2 regions of the Arenimonas sp. MALMAid1274 genome follow, and region 1 is predicted to be linked to the other one. Evidence: riboswitches for the same ligand, from Rfam matches in the RefSeq annotation. Region 1 holds a riboswitch; the other holds the start of a gene.
The links. A riboswitch is a leader RNA that binds a small molecule or an ion and turns the genes downstream of it on or off. The one in region 1 is predicted to bind cobalamin.
Positions count from the first base shown of each region.

Region 2: it holds a riboswitch for cobalamin, as region 1 does, so the genes downstream of both, ACOQFR_RS00905 (ribonucleoside-diphosphate reductase subunit alpha) here and ACOQFR_RS06265 (TonB-dependent receptor domain-containing protein) in region 1, are expected to answer to the same signal.

Region 1 is NZ_JBMIRR010000025.1:303,504-308,489, reverse strand. Features, by position in the region: gene ACOQFR_RS06270 (DUF1631 domain-containing protein) at 1-98, opposite strand, end outside; gene ACOQFR_RS06265 (TonB-dependent receptor domain-containing protein) at 206-2,023, opposite strand; cobalamin riboswitch at 2,157-2,345, opposite strand; gene ACOQFR_RS06260 (CPXCG motif-containing cysteine-rich protein) at 2,359-2,544, opposite strand; gene hemW (radical SAM family heme chaperone HemW) at 2,596-3,747, opposite strand; gene rdgB (RdgB/HAM1 family non-canonical purine NTP pyrophosphatase) at 3,741-4,355, opposite strand; gene rph (ribonuclease PH) at 4,352-4,986, opposite strand, start outside.
Region 2 is NZ_JBMIRR010000020.1:33,019-38,004, reverse strand. Features, by position in the region: gene ACOQFR_RS00915 (amidohydrolase) at 1-1,268, shown strand, start outside; gene ACOQFR_RS00910 (NADPH-dependent FMN reductase) at 1,297-1,848, shown strand; cobalamin riboswitch at 1,891-2,111, shown strand; gene ACOQFR_RS00905 (ribonucleoside-diphosphate reductase subunit alpha) at 2,335-4,722, shown strand; gene ACOQFR_RS00900 (four helix bundle protein) at 4,779-4,986, opposite strand, start outside.

The DNA.
Region 1 (4,986 bases):
TCGAGGATGCCACCCAGCAATGCCTTGACGCGTTCCGGCAACGGCCGCGACGCCAGCGTCGGTGCAGACGCGTGCGGAGTTGTGGCCGATGCGGACATGCGGCGCTCCGTAGTGAATTCCCCAACCTGATTCTAGGCACAGCCCGGGCCTGACGCATAGGCCCGGACTGCCCGCCTGCGGATCGCGGGCGGCTTGGCCGCTGGGTTCAGTCTTTGCCGTTCCAGACCAGATTCAGCATCGTGCTGCGCCCGGGGGTGTTGTAGCCATAGGCCAGGGCGTAGTCCCGGTCGGTCAGGTTCTCCAGCCGGGCTTCGACCCGCCAGGCCGGCGTGAACTGCCAGGACACTCGCAGGTGGGCCAGGGCATAGGCGTCCAGGTCGGCGCCGAAATCGGCCCGGTCCGAAACGTAGTCGCCGTCCAGGCCGAGCTCGAGGCCGTTGCCGAGGCGATAGCCCAGGTCCAGGTGCGCCTTGCGCTTGGCCCGGCGCAGCAGGGGATCGCCGGTGCCGGCGTCGATGGCGTCCTGCCAGGTGAAGTTGCCGCCCAGGGTCCAGGCCTCGCGGCGGAAACGGTACTCGAGCTCCACGCCCTCCAGTTCGGCCCGGTTGATGTTGATGGCGTTGTTGGTCAGCGGCGCGGCGAAGGCGATCAGGTCGCGCACCCGCGAGCGGTACACCGACGCGCCGAGGCGGTGGCCGGCGGCCGGCTCGACCTCCAGGCCGAATTCCCAGGTGCTGGACTGTTCGGGGCGCAGGTCGGGATTGCCGGCATAGCCGAAGCCGCTGTCCGGGTAGTAGAGCTCGTTGAAGTTGGGCGCCCGGAAGCCCTCGCCCCAGGACAGGCGCAGGCGCGCGAGCTCGCTGAACGCCCAGCCCCAGCCGACATTGCCGGTGGTGGCGCCGCCGAACTGGTCGCTGTCGTCGCGGCGCAGGGACAGGTCGAGCACGTGCGCACCGAAACGGCCGCCGTAGCCGGCGAACAGCGCCTTGCTGGTGCGCGACCGGTCGAATACGTCACCGTCGAAGACATTGCTGTTGGCGCCGGTCTCGCGCTGCCAGTTCAGGCCGAAGTGCACCGCCTGGGCGTCACCGGTGCGCAGGTGGTTGACCCAGTCCACGCTGTTGCGCCGGCTGTGGAATTCATTGCTGAAGCTGCTTTCCGACGCGAGGTCTTCGCGGGCATGGCCGGCGGTGAGCTGGTGGGTCCAGCGGTCGGTGAGCTCGCCGGCGAGGGTCACGCCGCCGGACGTATTGCGGGCCTGGGTGAGGCCCTGGTCGAACTCGACGTCGGCATCGGTGCTGATCACCTGCACGGCCAGCCGGTGGCTGCCCAGCTCGGTGCGGCCGCGCAGGCTGAGGTTGCGATTGCGGTAGCCGTCCTCGTCCGTATCGAAGGCGAAGGTGGCGTCCGGGTTGGTGGCCGAGAAGCCATCCAGCCGCTGGTAGCCCGCGGTGAAGCCCAGGCCCTGGCGCGAATCACCCAAGCCTGCCCCCGCGCTGGCACCCCGCCGGCCGTAGCTGCCGACGGTGGCGCGCGCCGACGGCGCGGACGGGTCGCGGGTAAAGACATGGATCACGCCGCCGATCGCATCCGAACCCCAGAAGGCCGCGCGCGGGCCGCGCACGATCTCGATGCGCTCGATCTGCTCCAGCGGCAGGTGGGCGAAGTCGAACACGCCCTGGCCGGTGGACCCGACCCGGATGCCGTCGATCAGCACGAGCGCATGGTTGGAATTGCCGCCGCGCAGGAACACCGTGCTGGCGCCGCCGGGGCCGCCGGTGCGGGCGATGTCGATGCCGGCCTGGCGACCCAGCAGGTCGATCAGGTCCGGGGCCTGGCTGGCTTCGATGTCGGCCCGGTCGATCACGGTGACCGAGGCCAGCGCCTCGTCCAGCGGCTTCTCGATGCGCGTGGCGGTGACCTGCACGCTGTCGAGGGTGGGGGCATCCTGGGCGCGTGCGACCGGCACGAGGCAAAGGCTGATGGCCGCGCAAAGCGCGGTGCTGCGGAAATCGGGGTTCATTGGTGTCCTCCTGGAACGCTCACCCGCGGATCGGATGACGCGGACGGGGACACCGGGGAACGCGATGGCGGAACGCGGAACGCAGGCCATGACGCCGCCCCGTTGCCCTCCGCAACGCGCCGTGATGGCCCCCGAGGGGGCCAGGCACCAGGCCGGTCTCCGGACTTGCCAGTGGAAGCGCGCGATTGCGCGGTTCCCGCCTTCCGCCTTCCCATGTCCCGGGGGACACAGTGGCTTGCTGGAAGGGTGACCTGGCCTACCGTTGCGGGGGCAGCGCCGGATTTGGACCGGCTTCCCGAACACCTGTTGCGGCGCGGATTCTAGCCCAGTCGGGCTCAGTCGTCGCGGTCGGCGTCCAGGCCCAGCAGTTCGCCGTCGTGCCCCGCCTGCAGGCGCAGGCGGATTGGTCGGCAGCACACGGGGCAGTCCTCGACGTAGTCGGCATCGCCGGCCGACGGATCGGCCAGGGCCTCGAAGCGTTCGCCGCAGTGCGGGCAGGTGATCTGGATGGCATCGAGCATGGAGCGAGGATGCGGGGAGGCGGGTTGGGGCGGCGTGAGGGGAGCCGCGGGTCAGTGGAGGAACAGGGCGATGACGTCGTTGGTGAAACGGCGACCGAGCTCGGTGGGCCGGATGCGGTCGCCGATCAGGTCCAGCCAGCCCAGGTTCTGGGCCTTGGAGAGTTCATCGACGATGGCGCTGCGGTCCAGGCCGGTGCGGGATTCGAAGTCGCGCAACGAGAAGCCGTCGACAAGGCGCAGGGCGTTGAGCATGTAGTCGAAGGGCAGGTTGGCCGGGGAGATCACATCGTCGCCGCCGATGCCGGCCGCGGTGCCCGCGTGGGCCAGGTAGTCGCGTGGATTCTTGGGCTTCCATCGCCGCAGCACCTCGCCCGTTGCACCGGAGCTGATCTTGCCGTGCGCGCCGGCGCCGATGCCCAGGTAGTCGCCGAAGCGCCAGTAGTTGAGGTTGTGCGCGCACTGCCGTCCGGGCCGGGCATAGGCCGAAACCTCGTAGGCGGCGTAGCCGGCGTCCTCGAGGCGTTCGACGCAGCGCTCCTGGATGTCCCAGGCGCTGTCCTCGTCGGGCAGGCCCGCCGGCGGCTTCACCGCGAAGGCGGTGTTGGGCTCCATCGTCAGCTGGTAGTGCGAGACATGGGCCGGCTGCAGCGCGATCGCGCGCTCGACGTCGGCCATGGCCATGGCCAGGTCCTGGCCGGGCAGGGCGTACATCAGGTCCAGGTTGAGGTTGTCGTAGCCGGCGTCCTGCGCCAGCTTCACCGCGCGCTCGGCTTCGCCGCTGTCGTGGATGCGGCCCAGGCGCTGCAGGCAGCCGTCGTCGAAGCTCTGGATGCCGAAGCTGATGCGGTTCACGCCGGCCGCGCGGTATTGCTCGAAGCGGCCGTGTTCGGCCGTTCCCGGATTGCATTCCATGGTGATCTCGGCGCCGGGCGTGAAGCGCAGGCGCGCGGCGCACGCGTCCAGGATCGCGCCGATGGCCTCGGGCGCGAACAGGCTGGGCGTACCGCCGCCGAAGAACACGCTGTGCACGGGCCGGCCCCAGACCAGGGGCAGGTCCTGCTCCAGGTCCCGCACCAGGGCCTGCACGTACTCAGCCACGGGCAGCGCGCCGGACTGGCCATGGGAGTTGAAGTCGCAATACGGGCACTTCTTCACGCACCACGGGATGTGGATGTACAGCGACAGCGGCGGCGGGATCAGCACGCGGTGAACTCGTGCAAGCGTTCGCGCAGGCGCGCCAGGGCCAGGCCGCGGTGGCTGATGCGGTTCTTCAGCGACGGCTCGATCATCGCCGCGGACGCGGCGTGGCGCGGGTCCAGGAAGACGGGGTCATAGCCGAAGCCGCCGTCGCCGCGGGGCGCTTCAAGCACTTCGCCCTGCCAGACGCCTTCGGCGACCAGGGGCTGCGGATCCTCGGCGTGGCGCAGCAGGACGATGACGCAGTAGAAGTGCGCGCGGCGCTGGGCGCCCTTCAGGTCGCGCATCTCGTGCAGCAGCTTGGCGATGTTGGCACCGGCATTGCCGTGTTCGCCGGCGTAGCGCGCGCTGTACAGGCCGGGCGCACCGCCCAGGGCGTCGACGACCAGGCCCGAGTCATCGCCCAGGGCCGGCAGGCCAGTGGCGCGGCAGGCATGGCGGGCCTTGATCAGGGCGTTTTCGAGGAAGGTCAGGCCGTCCTCGACTGCGTCTTCCACGCCCAGTTCGCCCTGCGTCACCAGCGTGAAGCCGGCGTCGGCCAGCAACGGCTGCAGCTCGGCCAGCTTGCCGCGGTTGGAGGTGGCGAGGACGAGGCGGTTTGGAGCTGTTTTCATCCGGCCAGGGCGCGACGCTGCAGGGCGATCAGTTCGGCGATGCCGGACGACGCCAGGCCCAGCAGGGCGTCGAGTTCCTCGCGCCGGAAGGCGTGGCCTTCGGCGGTGCCCTGCAGCTCGATGAAGCCGCCGCCGTCGTTCATGACCACGTTCATGTCGGTGTCGCAGTTGCTGTCTTCGCGGTAGTCCAGGTCCAGCACCGGCGTGCCCTGGTAGATGCCGACCGAGACCGCGGCCACGGCGCCCAGGATCGGGTCGCGGGTGATCTCGCCGCGCGCCTTGAGCCAGCTGACCGCATCGCACAGGGCCACGTAGGCGCCGGTGATCGCGGCGGTGCGGGTGCCGCCGTCGGCCTGCAGCACGTCGCAGTCCAGGGTGATGGTGCGCTCGCCCAGCGCCTTGCGGTCGACGCAGGCGCGCAGCGCGCGGCCGATCAGGCGCTGGATCTCCAGCGTGCGGCCGCCTTGCTTGCCGCGCGAGGCCTCGCGGTCGTTGCGGGTGTTGGTGGCGCGCGGCAGCATGCCGTACTCGGCCGTGACCCAGCCTTCGCCCTTGCCGCGCAGGAAGCCGGGGGCCTTGTTGTCCACGCTGGCGGTGCACAGCACCTGGGTGTCGCCGAAGCAGACCAGCA
Region 2 (4,986 bases), on a different contig from region 1:
CCGCCGCGCTCTGCGGCCCCGCCGCTGCGCAGGCGCCCGACGTCGAAACCCTGGCCACCAAGGTGGACGCCAAGGTGCAGGCCTGGCGCCGCGACATCCACCAGCATCCGGAGCTGGGCAACCGCGAGGTGCGCACCTCCAAGCTGGTGGCCGACCACCTGCGCGCGCTGGGCTTCGAGGACGTTCGCACCGGCATCGCCACCACGGGCGTCACCGCGGTGCTGCGCGGCGGCAAGCCCGGCCCGCGCATTGCCGTGCGCGCCGACATGGACGCGCTGCCGGTCACCGAGCGCAGCGGCCTTCCGTTTGAATCCAAGGTCACGTCCACCTTCCGCGGCGAAACCGTCGGCGTGATGCACGCCTGCGGCCACGACGCCCACACCGGCATCCTGATGGGCGTGGCCGAGGCCCTGGCCTCGATGAAGGCCGAGCTTCCCGGCGAGATCCTCTTCATCTTCCAGCCCGCCGAGGAAGGCCCGCCGGATGGCGAGGAAGGCGGCGCCGAGGAAATGCTCAAGCAGGGCATCTTCGACCGCTTCAAGCCCGAGGCGGTGTTCGGCCTGCACGTGTTCAGCACGCTCAACGCCGGCACCGTCGGCTGGCGCAGCGGCCCGGCCATGGCCGCCTCGGACCGCTTCAACATCGTCGTGAAGGGCCGCCAGACGCACGGCTCGCGCCCCTGGGGCGGCGTGGACCCGATCGTGGCCGCCGCCGACCTGATCGGCAGCGCGCAGACCATCGTCAGCCGCCGGCAGAACATCAGCAAGCTGCCCGTGGTCGTCACCTTCGGCGCCATCAAGGGTGGCATCCGCTACAACATCATCCCCGACAGCGTCGAGCTGGTCGGCACCATCCGCACCTTCGACGAAGGCATGCGCCAGGCCGTGTTCGCGGACCTCAAGAACGTCGCCACCCACGTCGCCGCCGCCCACGGCGCCACCGTGGAGGCCAACGTGCCCGACACCAAGGGCAATCCGGTGACGGTGAACCACCCGGCGCTCACCGCACGCATGGTGCCCAGTCTGGAAAAAGCCGTCGGCGCCGCCAACGTGCGCGAGCTGGACCTCAACATGGGCGCCGAGGACTTTTCGTACTACGCGCGCGAAGTGCCGGGCTTCTTCTTCTTCGTCGGCGCCACCCCGCGGGGCCAGGATGCGATCAAGGCGCCGTCGAACCACTCGCCGGAATTCTTCCTGGACGAAGAGGCGCTGAAGGTCGGCACCCGCGCGATGCTGCAGGTGGTGCTGGATTACCAGAACGACGCATGATCCGTCCCAACCCCCACGGAGCCACGCCATGACCCAGACCACCATCGCCGTCCTCGTCGGCAGCCTGCGACGCGAGTCCATCAACCGCAAGCTGGCCACCGCGCTAGCGCGACTCGCGCCTTCGGACGTCATCTTCACGCAACTCGAGATCGGCGACCTGCCGCTCTACGACCAGGACGACGACGCCAACCAGGCCGACTCGGTCAAGCGGCTCAAGTCGGAACTGCTGGCCGCCACCGGCGTGCTGTTCGTCACCCCCGAGTACAACCGCTCGGTGCCGGGCGTGCTCAAGAACGCCATCGACCACGCCTCGCGCCCCTACGGCAAGAGCGCCTTCGCCAAGAAGCCCGCCGGCATCATCGGCGCGTCGCCGGGTGCCATCGGCACCGCGCTGGGACAGCAGCACCTGCGCAACATCACCGCCTACCTCGACATGCCCACGCTGAACCAGCCCGAAGCCTTCGTGCAGGCCAAGGACGACCTGTTCGATGCCGACGGCAACATTGGCGAGGGCAGCCGCAAGTTCCTGCAGGGCTGGGTGGATGCCTACGTGGCCTGGGTGAAGAAGCACGCCGCCTGAGTTCCGCGCAGCACACCGCGCCTTGACCCCATCCGCCGACCCCACTATCTTGGGGTCGTCGGTCCCGGGCGCCACAAGCGCTTGGGTTAATAGGGAAGCCGGTGGGAATCCGGCACTGCCCCGCAGCGGTATGTGGAAACGAACGCCGTTTTTGGCACTGGGGCGGTTGGCCCTGGGAAGCGACGGCTAGTAGGCGGAGACAGGAACCCGTTCCTGTCTCCCCGTCCTCAAGTCCGAAGACCTGCCGACAGCCGCGCGAAGCACACCGCGCGGTGACCGGCCCAGAAGTCTCCGGGGGGAGACGGCGCCGGTGTCGTGGCGCCGCGTCTCGGTCCCTGCGACACCCGCATTCCATCCTCCGAGCTGACTTCGCATGCCCGCGGGGGCATGGCCGCGACGACGCCGTTGGGTGTCTTCGCGTTCCGTCTCCGCGCGCCGCCCCCCGAGGGAGGGTCGGCGACCGTGCGCCACGCACCGGAGAACCCCATGTCGCACCCCGTCCTTGAAGCGCCGGCCGACGCCGCCTCGCCGCAGTTCGCCCTCACCCCGCCCGCCACCGCGCTGGGCATGACCGTCACCAAGCGCAATGGCCGCCGCGAGCCGGTGGACCTCAACAAGATCGTGCGCGCGGTGATGCGCCGCTGCGACGACCTCTATGCCGTGGACCCGATGCGCGTGGCCACCCGCACCATTTCCGGCCTGTACGACGGCTCCAGCACGCGCGAACTGGACGAACTCTCGATCCGCACCGCCGCCCTGCTCACCGCCGAGGAACCCGAATACGGCCGCCTTGGCGCGCGCCTGCTGGCCGACTTCATCGCCAAGGAGGTGGCGGGCCAGGAAATCCACGCCTTCTCGCAGTCCATCGCCCGCGGCCACGAGACCGGCCTGATCAACGACCGCCTGCTGGGCTTCGTGCAGGCCAATGCCCGCAAGCTCAATGACGCGCTGGACGCCTCGCTCGACCGCAGGTTCGACTACTTCGGCCTGCGCACCCTCTACGACCGCTACCTGCTGCGGCATCCCACGAAGCGCACGGTGATCGAGACGCCGCAGCAGTTCTTCCTGCGCATCGCCTGCGCGCTCAGCCAGGACGTGCCGGAGGCGTTGGCCCTGTACCAGCGCATGGCGTCGCTGGACTACCTGCCCAGCTCGCCGACGCTGTTCAACGCCGGCACCACGCACGAACAGCTGTCGAGCTGCTTCCTGCTCGACTCGCCCCAGGATTCGCTCGAGTCCATCTACCAGCGCTACGGCGACATCGCCCAGCTGTCCAAGTTCAGCGGCGGCATCGGCGTCAGCTACACGCGCGTGCGTTCGCGCGGCGCGCTGATCCGGTCCACCAACGGCCACTCCAACGGCATCGTTCCCTGGCTCAAGACGCTCGACTCCTCGGTCGCGGCCGTGAACCAGGGCGGCAAGCGCAAGGGCGCGGCCTGCGTCTACCTCGAACCCTGGCATGCCGACGTGGAGGAGTTCCTGGAGCTGCGCGACAACACCGGCGACGACGCGCGCCGCACCCACAACCTCAACCTGGCCAACTGGATCCCGGACCTGTTCATGCGCCGCGTGGAGGCCGACGGCGACTGGTCGCTGTTCGACCCGCACGCCATGCCGCAGCTCACCGACCTGTACGGCCCCGATTTCGACGCCGCCTACGAACAGGCCGAGGCCGGCGGCCGCGCGGTGAAGACCGTCCGCGCCCGCGAGCTGTACGGCAAGATGATGCGCACCCTGGCCCAGACCGGCAACGGCTGGATGACCTTCAAGGACAAGTGCAACCGCGCCAGCAACCAGACCGCCCGGCCCGGCAATGTCATCCACCTGTCCAACCTGTGCACCGAGATCCTGGAGGTCACCTCGTCCGACGAGACGGCGGTGTGCAACCTGGGCTCGATCAACCTGGGCCATCACCTGGGCGAGGACGGCTTCGACTTCGACAGGCTGGCCGAAACCGTGCGCCTGGCCGTGCGCCAGCTGGACCGCGTGATCGACCTGAACTTCTATCCGATCGAATCGGCGCGCCGCGGCAACCTGCGCTGGCGGCCGGTGGGCCTGGGCGTGATGGGCCTGCAGGACGTGTTCTTCCGGCTGCGCCTGGCCTTCGACGCGCCGGAAGCGCGCGCACTGTCGGCCCGCATTGCCGAACAGATCTATTTCCATGCCCTGGAGGCCAGCTGCGAGCTGGCGCAGGAGCGCGGCCGGCATCCCAACTTCGCCGAATCCCGCGCCGCCAGCGGCGAGCTGCAGTTCGACGCCTGGGGCGTGGTGCCGGCGGACGCCGAGCGCTGGGATACGCTGCGCGACCGCATCCGGCAGCATGGCCTGCGCAACTCGCTGCTGATCGCCATCGCCCCCACCGCCACTATCGCTTCGATCGCCGGCTGCTATGAATGCATCGAGCCCCAGGTTAGCAACCTGTTCAAGCGCGAAACCCTTTCCGGCGACTTCCTGCAGGTCAACCGGCACCTGGTGGTCGAGCTCAAGCAGCTGGGCCTGTGGACGCCCGAGATGCGCGACCGCATCAAGCTGGCCGAAGGCTCGGTGCAGGCCATCGCCGAGATCCCGGCCGAACTTCGCGCCGTCTACCGCACGGTGTGGGAAGTGCCGATGCGCTCGCTGATCGACATGGCCGCCGCCCGCGGCGCCTACATCGACCAGAGCCAGTCGCTGAACCTGTTCATGGAGTCGCCCAACATCGGCGCGCTGTCGTCCATGTACATGTATGCGTGGAAACAGGGCATCAAGACCACCTACTACCTGCGCTCGCGCCCGGCGACAAAAATCGCCAAGACCACGGTCAATGCACCCGAGGCTACGGCGGCGGTGGTTTGTTCGCTGGAGAATCCTGAGAGCTGCGAGGCTTGCCAGTGAGGGCGGGGGAACTAGTGAAGAGGAAATAGGAACTAGTGTTCGCGGGCGGGGGTGGCTCATCGGGCAGGCTGGGCCTTTCTCAGGCCGCGCCGGAGTGTGGTCAGCATCCTGCCTATCTCGAAGGCCAAGGCGATTGTGGAATCTGCCTCTTCGGGCTTCAGCCATCCCAGGCGGCGACAGAGAAGTATCTGTGAGTGCAGCTCTCCCAGCGATCCGTGTGCAACTGCAAGGAAGTGCGCCTTTTCCTTGCGCGATTCACGAGTC